2 regions of the Vibrio sp. F13 genome follow, and region 1 is predicted to be linked to the other one. Evidence: predicted binding sites of a transcription regulator. Region 1 holds the regulator's gene; the other holds the start of a gene.
The links. Region 1 encodes CRP, which controls carbon source genes, mostly activating them, when cyclic AMP is high. Its sites were predicted from a motif close to TGTGANNNNNNTCACA; they were not measured.

Region 1 (7,890 bases):
ATTCGCGTTATTTCGTCTCGAACCCAATATACCGCAATGCCAGTAAGGCTTTGCTGTTGCTGGTTATACGTTTAGGTAAAAAAAGCTTCATAAAACAGATTAATTGATGCATAAATAGTCATAGGTAGTGACGTTTAGCTGGTTGTAAGGGATGGCTAAAGAATAATCTACTATTGAAAAGGTTAATTAAATGTAAATATAATGCTGCAGCGGGATTATGGCGAGACAAAATATCTTTGTCTCACTTATGAACCATTACGCTTATTTGCGAAGCTTGCGGTATCGAGAAGGAATGTACGATGACAGTGGAAAATAAAGTAGAACGTAGTCTGTTTAATGAGGTGATGGTGCCTTGTTATAACCCAATGGAAATGATCCCAGTAAAAGGGGAAGGCGCACGCGTTTGGGACCAACAAGGCCGAGAGTATATCGACTTTGCTGGTGGTATCGCTGTGAGCTGTTTGGGTCACTGTCACCCAGCAATGGTTAATGCTGTTACCGAGCAAGCAAACAAGATTTGGCACCTAAGTAATGTAATGACTAACGAACCTGCACTGCGTCTAGCGAAGAAGCTAACTGACGTATGTTTTGCAGAAAAAGTATTCTTTGCGAACTCTGGTGCAGAAGCGAACGAAGCAGCTCTAAAGTTAGCTCGTCGTTGGGCGGCGGATGTTCACGGTCCTGAGAAATCTGAAATCATTGCATTCAAACAAGGTTTCCACGGTCGTACTTTCTTTACTGTAACGGTGGGTGGTCAAGAAGCTTACTCTGATGGCTTCGGTCCTAAACCGGGCGATGTGACTCACTTGCCTTACAATGATATTGCAGCGCTAGAAGCGCACATCTCTGATCGCACTTGTGCCATCATGATGGAACCTCTGCAAGGCGAGGGCGGTATCATTTCTCCAACGTCTGAATTTGTGAACACCGTTCGTGAACTGTGTGACAAACACAATGCACTGCTTATCTTTGATGAAGTGCAAACAGGTAATGGCCGTACTGGTAATTTCTATGCTTACCAAGGTCTAGGTGTAACACCAGACATCTTGAGCACAGCAAAATCTCTAGGTGGTGGTTTCCCTATCGGCGCAATGCTAACAACTTCTGAACTTGCGACACACCTAAAAGTTGGCACGCACGGTTCTACTTACGGTGGTAACCCACTGGCGTGTGCAGTAGCAGAAGCCGTTGTTGATGTAGTTAGCCAACCTGAAACTCTGGCTGGCGTGAAAGAGCGTGAAGCTCTGTTCCGCGATGGCCTAGCTAAGATTAACGACAAGTATCAAATTTTCAGTGAAGTTCGTGGTAAAGGCCTACTACTAGGTGCTGCGCTTAACGAAGAGTGGCAAGGACGTGCACGTGACGTATTAGTAGCAGCAGGCGAACAAGGCTTGATGGTACTGGTTGCGGGTGCAAACGTGGTTCGTTTTACTCCATCACTGGTTATCACTACACAAGAAATTGAAGAAGGCTTATCAAAACTAGACAAAGCAATCGCTACGCTAGTTTAGCCTGAGCGGCGTCATAGGAATGATCGCCACTAGAGCGATCCCATGACGTTCTGCTAAAGGCCCAAGCTTCTGGTTTTGGGCCTATTTTGCATCTGGAGGGAATATTGATGCTAGTTGTTCGCCCAATAAAACTATCTGATTACGATGCGCTGCATACCTGCGCCGTTGAGTCAGGACACGGATTCACATCTCTTCCGGTTAACGAAGAACTGTTAACTAACCGAATTACCCATTCTGAATACAGCTTTGCGAAAGCAGACGTGACCGAACCCGGTGATGAAGGCTATCTAATGGTGGGTTTCGACGCTGAAACTGGCGAAGTTGCTGGTACAACGGGTATCGAAGCTTCCATTGGCTGGGATGTGCCTTTTTACTCGTACCACATCAGTAAAGTGGTTCACTCTTCACAGCGCCTTAAAGTGAATAACGTGGTTAAGCTGTTGACGTTTGGTAATAACTACACAGGCTGCAGCGAAATTTGTACGCTGTTCTTACGTCCTGATTACCGCAAAGGCTTAAACGGTCGACTGATGTCTAAGTGTCGTTTCCTACTGATGGCTGAGCACCCAGAGCGTTTCTCAAAAACGATCTTTGCTGAGATGCGTGGTGTATCAGATGCGGAAGGCAATTCTCCTTTCTGGCAATGGCTGCAAGAACATTTCTTCTCGATTGACTTCACGCTTGCCGATTACCTAACCGGTATTGGTAAGAAAGGCTTCATTGCTGACCTAATGCCTAAGCTACCTATCTACGTGAACCTACTGAGCAAAGAAGCTCAAGCGGTGATCGGAGAGGTACATGACAATACGCGCCCTGCACTTAAGTTGCTGGAACGTGAAGGTTTCACCAACCGTGGTTATGTCGACATCTTTGATGCAGGCCCAACGGTTGAGTGTGATCTAAGAAACATCGAATCTGTGCGTCACTCAATTCGAGCACAGGTTCAAATTGCAGAGCACTCTAGCTCTAAAGACTTCCTAATTGGTAATACCTCGTTTGAGAACTTCCGCGCAGTAGCCGCGAAAGGTGCGTATGACCAAGCAAGCGACACAGTGATTTTATCATCTGAAGTAGCAAGCGCTCTTGAAGTAAAAGAAGGCGAATTCGTTCGCATGTTGGCTCAATAAGAGCGGCGATTATCTGTCGAAGATTTTAAGGATAGAAGTATGACTCAGTGGATAGCAGGACAGTGGGTGGCAGGTCAAGGTGACGCCATGACATCAGTAAGCCCATACAACAATGAAGTAGTGTGGCAGGGTGATAGCGCAACACCAGCACAGGTTGAATCTGCAGTAGCATCAGCTCGTGAAGCCTTCTTGGTTTGGAAAAAACTGAGCTTTGCAGAGCGTGAAGCGATCGTGTTGAACTTTGCTGAAAAAGTTAAAGAGAACAGCGAAGAAATCGCACAAATCATCGCTAAAGAGACGGGTAAACCGATTTGGGAAACTCGCACTGAAGCGGGCGCAATGGCGGGCAAGATTGCTATTTCCATTCGTGCTTACCATGAGCGTACCGGGGAAGCTTCACGTGAAGCGGCAGGCAACCAGATTGTACTTCGTCACCGTCCATTAGGCGTGATGGCAGTATTTGGCCCTTATAACTTCCCTGGTCACCTACCAAACGGTCATATTGTTCCTGCACTGCTATCGGGTAATACCGTGGTATTTAAGCCTTCAGAGCAGACACCTTGGACGGGTGAGTTTACGATGAAACTATGGCAAGAAGCGGGCCTTCCAGCTGGCGTAATCAACCTAGTACAAGGCGCTAAAGAGACAGGTATCGCACTAGCCGATGCTAAAGGTCTTGATGGCGTGCTGTTCACAGGTAGTGCCAATACCGGTCATATCCTGCATCGTCAATTCGCGGGCCAACCGGGCAAGATGCTGGCACTAGAAATGGGCGGCAACAACCCTATGGTGATCAGCGACCAATACGGTGATGCAGACGCAACGGTATACACTATCATCCAATCAGCTTTCATCAGTGCGGGTCAACGTTGTACATGTGCTCGTCGTTTGTACGTGCCTGTTGGCGAGAAGGGCGATCTGCTACTCGATAAACTGGTCGCAGCTACGCAAAAGATTCGTGTCGATCAGCCTTTCGCGGAACCAGCTCCTTTCATGGGCCCTCAGATCTCTGAAGCTGCCGCTAAATTTATTCTAGACGCGCAAGCTAATCTGCAATCGTTAGGTGGTGTCAGCCTAGTAGAAGCAAAAGCGGGTCAGGCGGCGTTTGTTTCTCCTGGTATTATCGACGCAACCAACATTGCTGAACTGCCGGATGAAGAGTACTTCGGTCCACTGCTACAAGTGGTTCGTTACCAATCGCTAAAGCAAGCGGTTGAGCTAGCTAACGACACTCGTTTTGGTTTGTCTGCGGGTCTTGTATCAACAGATGATTCTGAATGGGAATACTTCGTTGACCATATCCGTGCGGGTATTGTTAACCGTAACCGTCAGCTAACAGGCGCAAGTGGTGATGCACCATTTGGTGGTCCGGGTGCTTCAGGCAACCTACGCCCAAGTGCTTACTATGCGGCGGACTACTGTGCTTATCCTATGGCTTCAATGGAAGGCGGTGAAACTCAACTTCCAGCAACGTTTAGCCCGGGTATTGAGCTTTAATTTAGGCTAATGAGTCTTAGGCTCATGCGTTAAGCTTGAAATAGGGAAGTGGTGTTATCGCTTTCCTTTTCCATCACGTCCGACACCTAGATTGGGCGGTAGATAATAATAGAAAAAGTATGTCACAGGCTGATGGCTGCTGACTCTGTGTCTCAGCCTCTCCCTCTCTTATCCAAATTACTAGCTTGCTAGAACCTTTGACAAGGAGTCACCATGACGCCCGATCTACTCTTTAAATCACTTTGGGACGATTACATTCACAGGCTTTGTCCATCGGCTGAGAAAGTGCATCACTTGCTGAAAGAAGACGAAGCGCTGATTAATGATCACATTGCATTGCGTACTTTCAATGTTGCTCCTTTGGGTATTGAAACATTAGCGAAGCCTTTCCTAGAGTTAGGCTATAAGGCGTGTGGCGACTACTTGTTTGAGAGCAAGAAGTTGGTGGCTAAGCATTACGAGCACCCAAATCCAAAACAACCAAAAGTGTTCATTAGTGAGTTGAAGGTAGAAGAGTGTTCAAGTGACTTGCAACAGATCGTTGCTAAGTTGGTTGAGCAAGTGGACTCAAGTAAGCTTCAAGGTCATGAGTTCTTGTTTGGTGGTCGTCTTTGGGATTTGAGCTTCGCTGACTTCCAAGTACTAGCGAAAGAGAGCGAATACGCGTCTTGGCTCGCGGCTCATGGATATGGTGCAAACCACTTTACGGTGAGTGTGAACCAGCTAAATGAATTTGATGAAGTGCAGGCGGTGAATGACTACCTGAGCGAGTCAGGCTTCACAATCAATGCATCTGGCGGTCAGGTTAAAGGCTCTCCAGAGGTCTTATTAGAGCAATCATCAACAATGGCAGACAAAGTCCCAGTTTCATTTGTTGAAGGCAATGAGATGATTCCTGGCGGCTTCTATGAGTTCGCTAAGCGTTATGCGATGGTCAACGGTGAGCTTTACACAGGTTTTGTTGCAGCATCAGCTGACAAAATCTTTGAGAGCACCAACGGTTAACAAAAGGTACGAGCACGGACTTTGTCCTAGAGATTCGAGTACGCTTCGCTTCGAGGAAGTTTACAAATAGGATTCTGTGAGTTTTTATCGTATCTCGCATCTGCTCTCTGGGTCTTCAGAAAACAAAAAAGCCACCAAATTCGCATTTGGTGGCTTTCAAATTTTTGGCTCAGTTAATCGAGATTAACGAGTGCCGTATACCACGATAGTTTTACCGTGTGCAGAAATTAGGTTCTGCTCTTCTAGCATCTTCAAGATACGACCAACGGTCTCACGAGAACAACCAACGATCTGGCCAATCTCTTGACGAGTGATCTTGATTTGCATGCCGTCAGGGTGAGTCATTGCATCTGGCTGTTTCGCTAGGTTTAGTAGCGTTTGAGCGATACGACCTGTTACATCAAGGAACGCTAAGTCACCAACCTTTTGGCTAGTTACTTGTAGACGGTTTGCCATTTGCGCTGAAAGGCGCATTAGGATATCTGGGTTCACTTGGATAAGTTGACGGAATTTCTTGAAAGAAATTTCAGCTACTTCACAAGGAGATTTAGCACGAACCCAAGCTGTACGCTCTTGGTCTTCTTCGAACAAGCCAAGCTCACCGATGAAGTCGCCTTGGTTTAGGTAAGAAAGAATCATTTCCTTACCTTCTTCGTCTTTGATAAGAACTGCCACAGAACCTTTAACGATGTAGTACAAGGTTTCTGCCTTTTCACCAGCATGAATCAAAGTACTTTTTGAAGGGTACTTATGAATATGACAGTGTGAAAGGAACCACTCTAATGTTGGATCGGTTTGAGGTTTACCTAGAACCATAATATCTCACTTCCTCTGCAGGGTATGCTTGCCGCTTTCCGTATTTTAGCTAAGCCTGGATTGACTTGTAGGATAAGAGCACTCGTTGAGTGCTGCAAGCTATCTTGTGTTTCGTTTAAGAATAGTATCCTTTTTCAGGTACTATTTCTTGATTTTAATCGTGACCAAGCTACGATTTTTTACGCAAAATTGTGCACATGATCACGGTATGAAAAGTAATCAACCAGAATGTCGTTTTGTTAACCTATTTTTCCGGTTTCGATGAGTTGTTGCAGGATTGGCCTCACAATGAGCTCCATAGCAAAACTCATCTTGCCGCCTGGCACTACTAGCGTGTTATGACGAGACATAAACGAGCCATCAATCATAGCCAGAAGGTAGGGGAAATCGACGTTTTTGATGCCACGCAAACGTATAACTACGAAGCTTTCGTCTAAACTTGGAATCCCTTTGGCGTTGAGAGGGTTAGATGTATCTACGGTTGGAACACGCTGAAAGTTGATGTGAGTGCGCGAAAATTGTGGGGTAATGTAGTTAAGGTAATCATCCATCGAACGAACAATGGAATCCATTACGGCTTCGCGTGAGTGGCCACGATCGCGGGTGTCACGAACGAATTTTTGAATCCACTCTAGGTTTACGATAGGTACCATGCCAATCAGCAAATCGACGTGTTGAGAAACGTTAATGTCGCCATCAACCACACCGCCGTGCAGGCCTTCGTAAAACATCACATCGGAGTTTTCAGGGATCTCCTGCCATGGCGTAAAGGTGCCTGGCATTTGATTGTAAGGCACGGCTTCATCGAAGGTGTGCAGGTAGCTTCGTACTTTACCTGTGCCTTCGTTACCGTATTTACGGAAGAACTCTTCTAGCGCACCAAAATCGTTGGCTTGTGGACCAAAGTAGCTGATGTGCTTACCTTGCTCGCGCGCTTTACGGATCTCGACATCCATCTCTGGGCGAGTGAAGCGATGGAAACTATCTCCTTCAACCCAAGCTGCCTTCACGTCCATCATATTGAACATTTTACGGAAGGCTTCTGAGGTGGTGGTGGTGCCGGCTCCAGATGAACCCGTCACCGCAATAATTGGATGTTTAGCGGACATGACAACCCTTGTCTTTTGAGTAACTTACTTGTTAGCAATCGTTTACCACTATAACACGGCTCCTTTATGAGCGCAGCTTAGAAGCGTTTTGTGACTTGAATATCAACGGTTTCATGGAGCTCAGAAAACACAATTCTGACTTCTCCTGAAGCTAATTGATGTTTCACTTGATCAATCTTGTTTTGCAGTGAAACCTCTACGTCGCCGTAGTCTGTGCCTTCACGCAGCACGAACTCTTTGATGAGGTTTTCCAGTGTCTCTGGCGCAATGTCTTGCCATGGGATGATCATAAATACTTCTCTCTTTTATGTTCATAAATAGGTTTATTGATGTAGAAATGCGTGTGCTTAGTATTGTTTTACTTCTATTTACTAAGGCTCGGTCATTATGCCGAATCTTGGATACTTTCATAGTAGGCAGGCAAGGCTTCTTCTAACCAAAACCTTGGCTTGAGTGTACTGCCAGTAATAAACCCAACATGGCCGCCTTTTTGAAACAGTCGATAATCGATGTTATCGGGCAGAACAAATTTTGGGATCACATCATCGGTCATGAAAGGGTCGTCTTTGGCATGAATGATCTGAGTCGGTAGTTTGATCTTATTGAGCTTAGGCAGAGCAGAACATTGCGCATAATAATCTTGGGCATTTTTGAAGCCGTGCAGAGGCGCAGTGATTCGTTCATCAAACTCATACAGTTTGGTGATGTTCTTGATGGCTTCAGCGGTGATGCCAAGTTTTTCCTGCAGCAGGTTAACCTTTTTTAGCGCATTCGATTTTAGAGAGTTGAGCAGGTACTTCTTATAGAGCTTGGAGAAACCACGCT
Region 2 (7,890 bases), 890 kb from region 1:
AATATGAGCATTTACTAGCTTATGGTAAGCCACGCCAGCTTTCTTACCCGTGATTTGCGCCATGATAGCTAGGAAGACATACACTTGAACCATGTTGAAGTTCAGGCCTAGGGGTACATCGCAAGAGCGCTGAGTGCTGTTTAGGTACAGAGTATCACCAAGTAGTGAGAAGTGATGGCTGTACATACACGGACGCAAACATCCCATGTGGAACTCACCTGGGTTGTAGAAGTTTAAGATCTCGCCGCGGTCATCAATACCGTTAGTTAGATCATCAACAATCTTCTTCAGTTGGTCGATATGACCGCCGTCAGGTTTTGCCCATGCACGTCCTTGAACGCCATAAACACGGCCCATGTCATCTTCACCCTTGCGGTAAGGGTTATTCAGCCATGCTTCATTCAGGTTAGAATTCGCATCCCAAGTTTTAGTCCCTAGCTTACGAAAATCTTCAGCATTGTCGTAACCACGGATATAGCCAAGCAGCTCAGCAACTGCGGCTTTCCAAAAACTCTTACGCGTTGTTACCAGTGGGAATTGGTTATTACCAACATCATATTCAAGGTCAGCATTGATCACGGTTAGGCAACGCTTGCCCGTGCGTTCATTTTCAATCCAAGTACCGTCATCAACGATACGCTGACAGAGATCTAAATACTGTTTCACACCAATTCCTTACTTCGTTTGTTGTGGTAATTCGTCTTTGTAGTGACCACGCTTGTATGCCCACACCATCATCAACACACCGATGATAACCATTGGCAGTGACAAAATTTGTCCCATAGAGATAAATCCACCGAACAAACCTAGGTGAGCATCAGGTTCACGTACGTATTCTACTAAGAAGCGGAATGTACCATATCCAGCTAGGAATAACCCTGATACAGAACCAAGAGGACGCGGCTTTTTGATAAACCAGTTCAAGATGAAGAACAGCACGATACCTTCAAGCGCCATCTCGTAAAGTTGAGATGGGTGACGAGGAAGTGGACCACCGTTAGGGAACACAATCGCCCATGGCACATCAGTCACACGGCCCCAAAGCTCGCTGTTCATGAAGTTACCTAGACGGCCCATACCTAAACCAAATGGGACGAGTGGTGCAATCATGTCTGCCACGCCAAAGAAGGTGCGACCATTCTTTTTCGCATACCAGAACATTGCGGTGATAACACCCAGCAAGCCACCGTGGAAAGACATACCGCCAGTCCATACCTTAAATAGGTACAGTGGGTCTGCTAGGAAAAGGTCAAAGTTGTAGAAAAGTACGTAGCCAATACGACCACCCAACACCACACCTAGAAAGCCAGCAAACAGTAAGTCTGATACTTGCTCTCGAGTCCAACCACTACCCGGTTGATCAGCTCGGCGATTTGCTAACCAAAGAGCAAACATAAAACCGACAAGGTACATTAGGCCGTACCAACGAACTGAGATTGGTCCTAGTTCAATAAGAACAGGATCGATATTTGGGAATTCGATAAAACCCTGAGACATACTTGGCTCTCTATCTAAATTAATTAACGGTTAGCTCAATGACTAACAGAAAAGACACTACAGCAGCATTGTGGCTGCTATAAACATTAAAAATACCGCAAAGAATTTCTTCAGCACAGGGGTTGGCAATTGAGTGGCCAGTTTCGCACCCACTCGAGTGGTCAAAACTGAGGTACAAGATATCGCGATCAAAGCCGGTAGATAAACATAACCCAAGCTATACGCAGGAAGATCATCGACAGAAGATCCATGCCAAATGAAACCTAGCATTCCCGAAATCGCGATAACACAACCGCATACCGAAGATGAGCCGACGGCTTTACGCATTTCCACACCGTGATGGTTAAGGAAAGGTACCGATAAAGACCCACCGCCAATGCCCGCTAAGCTTGATACCAAACCAATCCCGCCGCCACACAACACGGTTTTAGCTGAACCCGGCATCGATTTTTGGCTCTTGGAGCGAATCGACAATAGCATTTGCAACGCCAACACCAAAACAATCACACCAAAGACTTTTGGTAAGTATTGAGCTGGAATTACATCGGCCACGAAAGAGCCGAGGAAGCCACCTATCACCACACCTGGCATCAACCATTTAACGACAAACATCTCTACGTTACCCAACTTTAGATGGTTAATCGCAGACGATCCCGACGTAACGATGATGGTTGATAGCGAAGTAGCCAATGCCATTTGCATCGCAAACTCTTGGGGGATACCCGCTTTAGGAAGCAAAAACAGTAAGGCAGGAACAACCAGCAAACCACCACCAATGCCTAGCAAGCCTGCTAAAACACCAACAATAGCACCAAGGCCCGCTAACAAGCCTATCAGTTCATATGACACGTTAAATCCTATTTTTTACCTGCTCGAATGAAGCCTGTAAATTCACGCTCTTCGAAATAGTTCAGCATCATACTATAGATGTCACTACCATACGGTTTTGAAAGTGCCTTATTTGCCAAATCCTGTAATTCAGCCAAGTTCGATTGACGAATCAAATATTTGGTTCTTGCGACATTCGAGGTATTCATACTTAACGTCTCATACCCCAATCCAATCAATAGCAGCGCGCCCATCGGGTCACCGGCTAACTCGCCACAAATACAAACAGGTAATTGATATTGCTTACAAGTATCATGAATTTGTTTTAATACCATGATCACCGCAGGGTGCATTGATTCATAGACATCGGATACTCGTGAATTGTTCCGATCAACCGCTAATAAATATTGGGTTAAGTCGTTGGTACCGACTGAAACAAAGTCGACCTTATGCGCAATCAGCGGCAGTATGTACAGCATGGATGGCACTTCAATCATGATACCAACGCGAGGCATACGCACTCGGTTATCAAGCTCATGCACTTCATCATACGCTTGTTCAATCAACTGTAGCGCGTCATCCAACTCCTGTGCACCAGAGATCATCGGCAGCAAAATACTCAAGTTATGGCTTTCACAGCTCGCACGTAGCATGGCACGTAACTGAATAATAAAGATGTCAGGATGATCGAGCGTAAACCGAATACCACGCCAACCAAGGAATGGATTGTCCTCTTCGATAGGAAAATACGGTAAGGCCTTATCACCACCGATATCGAGTGTACGCATCACCACTTGTTTCTCTGGGTAGCTTGCCAGTACAGAACGATACTGCTTGAATTGTTCATCCTCTGACGGGAATCTTTGCTGCAACAAGAAAGAAATTTCAGTTCGATACAGCCCTACGCCATCAACGCCTTGGTTGATAGCGATGTTAGTGTCTGCACTTAAACCCGCATTAAGCAGAATCTCGACTTGCTTGTTGTCTTGCGTTTTTGCCGGTAGGTACAGCTCGCGATTGACCATAGAGGAGAGCTCACTCTCTTCTAGAATCAGCCCTCGATACTCTTTGAGCAGGCTTTTAGTCGGCTCAATAAAGATCTCACCGCTATACCCATCAACAATCGCTCGCTTGCCATTAGCTTGAGCTAGGTTGAGGTTTACCCCCATGACGGAAGGTATGCCAAGCGCTCGAGATAAAATCGCTGCGTGCGAGTTCGCCGCCCCTTCCAAGGAAATCACCGCTAAGAGCTTTTCTTTGGGAATAGACGCTAATACCGAAGCGGTTAACTCACGAACCACTAGGATAATCGGCTTATCTAACGTGCGAAGTTCATGTTCAGAGTTGTGGAGGAAATAGAGCAGCCTTTGTCCGAGCTCTCGGATGTCTTGTGCTCTCTCACGAAGATACACGTCCGACATACGAGCAAAGCGATTAGAATAACTCTCTACAACCTGTCTTAGTGCCCAATCGGCTTTATCGCCTTTCTGGATTTGGCTTTTTAGATCCTTACGCAGCATAGGATCGTTGAGTAAGTGAGTAAACAGGTCAAAGATCGCCAACGCATCTTTATTGATTTCGCTATCTAAGCGCTTTCGCATGCGCTTAAAGTCATTGAGGGCGTTTTCAACCGCTACCGCCAACAACTCATGCTCTCTCTCTATATTGAGCGTCGAAGCAGGATAAACATCGGTGAGTTCAGGCTGAGTGTTGTCCCACCATAAGTCACCAATCGCCACGCCCGATGAAGCTGCAATACCTTTAGTAGCCGGTAGCTTCTGTTGCTCTAACAGCCAATGGCCTTGAGTTTGGGCGTGCGCCACAATAACGGCAAGTTGTGCAGAGAGCGTGACAAGGAAGGATTCTTCCATCTCACTAAATAAACGTGGGGTCTTCTGTTGAATGACCAATACACCGAGCACTTGCTTGCGGTGGATAATCGGAGTACCGAGAAAAGAGTGATAGACGTTTTCTCCAAGCTCTGGAAAAAACTTATAAGCAGGGTGAGCAGACGCTTGTGCAAGGTTGATAGGTTCAGCACTTCTTTTAACAAGGCCAACCAGACCTTCGTCAAAACCAATGTGAATGCTATTGCCTTTGAAGATCAGGCCTTGAGTTGCCATCAACTCAAGGCGCTGCATATCATTATTTGCCAAATACACGGTGCAACATTCCGTCTGCATCGCACTGCATGTCTCTTTAACCAAAATATCAAGAGCCGTCGACACATCTTCAACTCTTGATACGTGTTCAACTATTTCCCTTAGTTGACTGAGCATGCTTAACCTCTACGCAATTTGCGCTTTCCTTTTATTTTTCGCTCTTTAAACGGCATTGCTAAAGATGCGAACTCTTTCATCGCTCGACGGTAAACATCTCGCTTGAAAGAAACAACTTGTCGAACTGGGTACCAGTAACTCACCCAACGCCAACCATCAAACTCAGGTGTACTTCCACGCTGCATATTGATATGCGATTCATCGCAATCTAAGCGCAAAAGGAACCACTTCTGTTTTTGTCCAATACAGACAGGTTTAGAATCCCACCGAACCAGTCGTTTGGGTAGCTTGTAGCGTAACCAATGACGACTTGTCGCGACGATCTTTACATCCTTTTTAGTAAGGCCAACCTCTTCATACAACTCGCGGTACATTGCCTGTTCCGGAGTCTCACCTTCATCTATTCCCCCTTGAGGGAATTGCCATGAATGTTGCCCGTATCGTTTAGCCCAGAAGACCTGACCATGGTTGTTACAGATTACAATACCAACATTTAATCGGTAACCATCGCCATCTATCACTGGCCAACCTCTATCTAAATTTTTAATTACTCTGATTTTTCCACATATCCCCAATCGGAGCAAACTTAGTGACGTGATAAGCGCTATATTTATGAATAATAACTAGGAATATGGATAAGTTTTGCTCAAATTCTAGTTACCCACACAATAGTGAGACATAGACCACATTTATTCACCTTTTCTGTGAATAACTATGTGAAGAATTACCCGCAATCGTTTTTTTTAATCCATAGATTCATCAACACCAAAAACAACAAATCAGTCAAAATAATTTTATTATTATATAAATCAGTAAATTAAAATAACATTCTAGTTTTAAAAAACATTAGAAATGTAAAAGATCTTTCAGAAACCTGACATGGTTAAAGATCAACCACTCCGATGTTTATCCACACTACTAAGTGAAAGATTCATTTTGAACCCCATTTGGCAAGCATTTTATCCACCATAAACCCCTGTTTATTTATCCACTAAATTAATATTTCAATTAATTACCTTTATGTCCTGTGGATAACCCTGAATTTGATCCCTTCTCTCGCAAGGAGATCATTTCTTAACCAGTCGTCATTTGGTGATAACTTCTGATAAAATCATTTTTTTGATCATGCCTTTTATTATGAAACCAGAACCACAAACACAACAAGAGCTGTTAGAGCGCGCGTATGCCATCGCCGGAATGACCTTTAAAGAGCTCGCTGACGAAGCTGAGATGGTGATGCCAAACGACCTTAAGCGTGATAAAGGCTGGGTTGGGCAGCTATTGGAATGGCACTTGGGTGCACCTGCAGGCAGTAAGCCAGAACAAGATTTTGCCAAGCTCGGTATCGAGCTAAAAAGCATTCCGATTAGCTACTCTGGCAAGCCACTCGAAACCACCTTTGTGTGTGTTGCTCCTTTGATGGGTGTGCAAGGCATAACTTGGGAAACCAGCCACGTTCGAAACAAGCTGTCTAAGGTGTTGTGGATCCCTGTCGAGGGAGAAAGAGAGATCCCGCTAGCAGAGAGGCATGTAGGATCCCCTTTGCTATGGACACCAAGCGAGGCTGAAAACGAGCTTCTAAAAAGGGATTGGGAAGAACTGATGGAATTGATCGTGTTAGGCAATGTTGAACAAATAACAGCAAGGCACGGTGAAGCGCTGCATCTACGACCAAAAGCCGCCAACAGCCGAGTGTTAACGGAAGCCTACGGTGCAAGTGGAAAGCCCATCAAGACTAAACCGCGTGGTTTTTACCTAAGAACTCAATTCACCCACAAATTGCTGACGACACACTACGCATAGGTCGCTTAACGCACTTCAAAGATAGGATGATCAGTGTGTTATCAACCGTCGGTAGTAAGAAACGAGTTCTAATGAGGTTTGAGCGCCAGTTCAATATCACAGTAGCTTTGGCTTGGCTCATTACCAAACTCATCATAGGCGTTGTGTAAGCGAAGATACGCCTTTTCAAAGCCGAGCCGGAGTAACTCCTCTTTCACTTGATCCAAGGATCCAAAGTGAAGCGGCTCGCCGTCTTGCTTTACCGGTTCTAGCTTATGTTTGTACTCCACCGCCAATAGATATTCTGAAATATCAGAACAGCCAATAACGTACACTTTGGGTGTTTGATAAGAGTCTTTGCGCTCTCCATGTAACCACATGTCTAATTGATGCTTTTGCATAGCCGGCCTCCCTTGCTCTATAAAGCTTAGTAGAACTCTTTTCCTTTACTAGATAACGACTTAAAAAAGCACAGATCTCGGCTTAAAAAAGCAAAAAAGAGAAGCAAGCGCTTCTCTTTTTTGGCCAGTTCTAGTTCAAAAGTTTGCACTTTCGACGCCATAACTATCACTGTTAATTATCTTAGGGGTTGAAAGGTGCTATCAACCCCGCAGATTACGTCGGTATTCGCGCACTTAAGACACGACGAAGGTGACGTACTCGACGTTCAATCGTGACGACTTCTGGTTCAGAAAAACCAATCGGTCGACCGTCAGCTTCAAGACCAATATCTCTTAGTAAGTGAGTATTGTTCCATGGTAGATCATATGAACTGCGACGAACTTTTCGTTGCCATTCACGCTCTTCACGACGAAGGTCTGCACGGATAAGGACTGTTGCTAATTTTAAATATACTGAGTGACGCATAATAACTCTCCAGTTGTAAAATAAACTGAGGAAAAATAGCGTATTAGATAGTATGAGGGCTTCTCACTTAGCTGCTATTTTTCCGCAGCCAAATAAGGGTACGGATCTATTAGTTAGGTTTATCTTGGGTGTTTCGATCGGCCATGGCTGATGTTTGTGACATAACAGTCACCATGTCAGTACACGGATCAAACGACGCGCAAATATGCTGTATAAAATCGAAATGTTTCATTTGCGCCTCCAAACTAACTAAAAAATCCAAAAAGAAATGAGATAATAAAAGCAAATAAGTCTTTGTTAAACCATTGCTTTCACGGTTAAAGTCTAACCAAGTGAGTATATTATTCAACCGATAATTGATTAACAATTTCAAAACAAATGATTCACCCAAAATATTAGTTGCATATTACTTTATATATAACATATTCACTATGATTATATAAAATCACAGAACATCTCTCTTAAAGACCGAGCCTCTAATAGCTCAATCTATCAATCTGTCAATCTGTCAATCTGTCAGCAGTCAACGATCAACGAGAAGTTGTAGCAATGGATATAAAAAAACCACGCATCATGCGTGGTTCTTAGATTGACACTAACGGGATAGAATCAATGAATAGAGAGCTCTAAACAACAC

Region 2: rppH (RNA pyrophosphohydrolase) is a predicted target of CRP. The motif match lies at 5,277-5,292, and genes of this name have one in related genera.

What each region holds. Positions count from the first base shown of each region.
Region 1 is NZ_CP170175.1:2,056,099-2,063,988, forward strand. It holds gene LMH68_RS09395 (aspartate aminotransferase family protein) at 300-1,511, shown strand; gene astA (arginine N-succinyltransferase) at 1,619-2,638, shown strand; gene astD (succinylglutamate-semialdehyde dehydrogenase) at 2,678-4,135, shown strand; gene LMH68_RS09410 (DUF1338 domain-containing protein) at 4,349-5,140, shown strand; gene crp (cAMP-activated global transcriptional regulator CRP) at 5,324-5,956, opposite strand; gene LMH68_RS09420 (phosphoribulokinase) at 6,196-7,065, opposite strand; gene LMH68_RS09425 (YheU family protein) at 7,143-7,355, opposite strand; gene LMH68_RS09430 (hydrolase) at 7,451-7,890, opposite strand, start outside.
Region 2 is NZ_CP170175.1:1,163,917-1,171,806, forward strand. It holds gene LMH68_RS05310 (thymidylate synthase) at 1-666, opposite strand, end outside; gene lgt (prolipoprotein diacylglyceryl transferase) at 676-1,497, opposite strand; gene LMH68_RS05320 (sulfite exporter TauE/SafE family protein) at 1,555-2,346, opposite strand; gene ptsP (phosphoenolpyruvate--protein phosphotransferase) at 2,355-4,604, opposite strand; gene rppH (RNA pyrophosphohydrolase) at 4,607-5,125, opposite strand; gene mutH (DNA mismatch repair endonuclease MutH) at 5,742-6,407, shown strand; gene LMH68_RS05340 (DUF6482 family protein) at 6,476-6,787, opposite strand; gene LMH68_RS05345 (hypothetical protein) at 7,002-7,253, opposite strand; gene vpsR (cyclic-di-GMP-binding transcriptional regulator VpsR) at 7,880-7,890, opposite strand, start outside.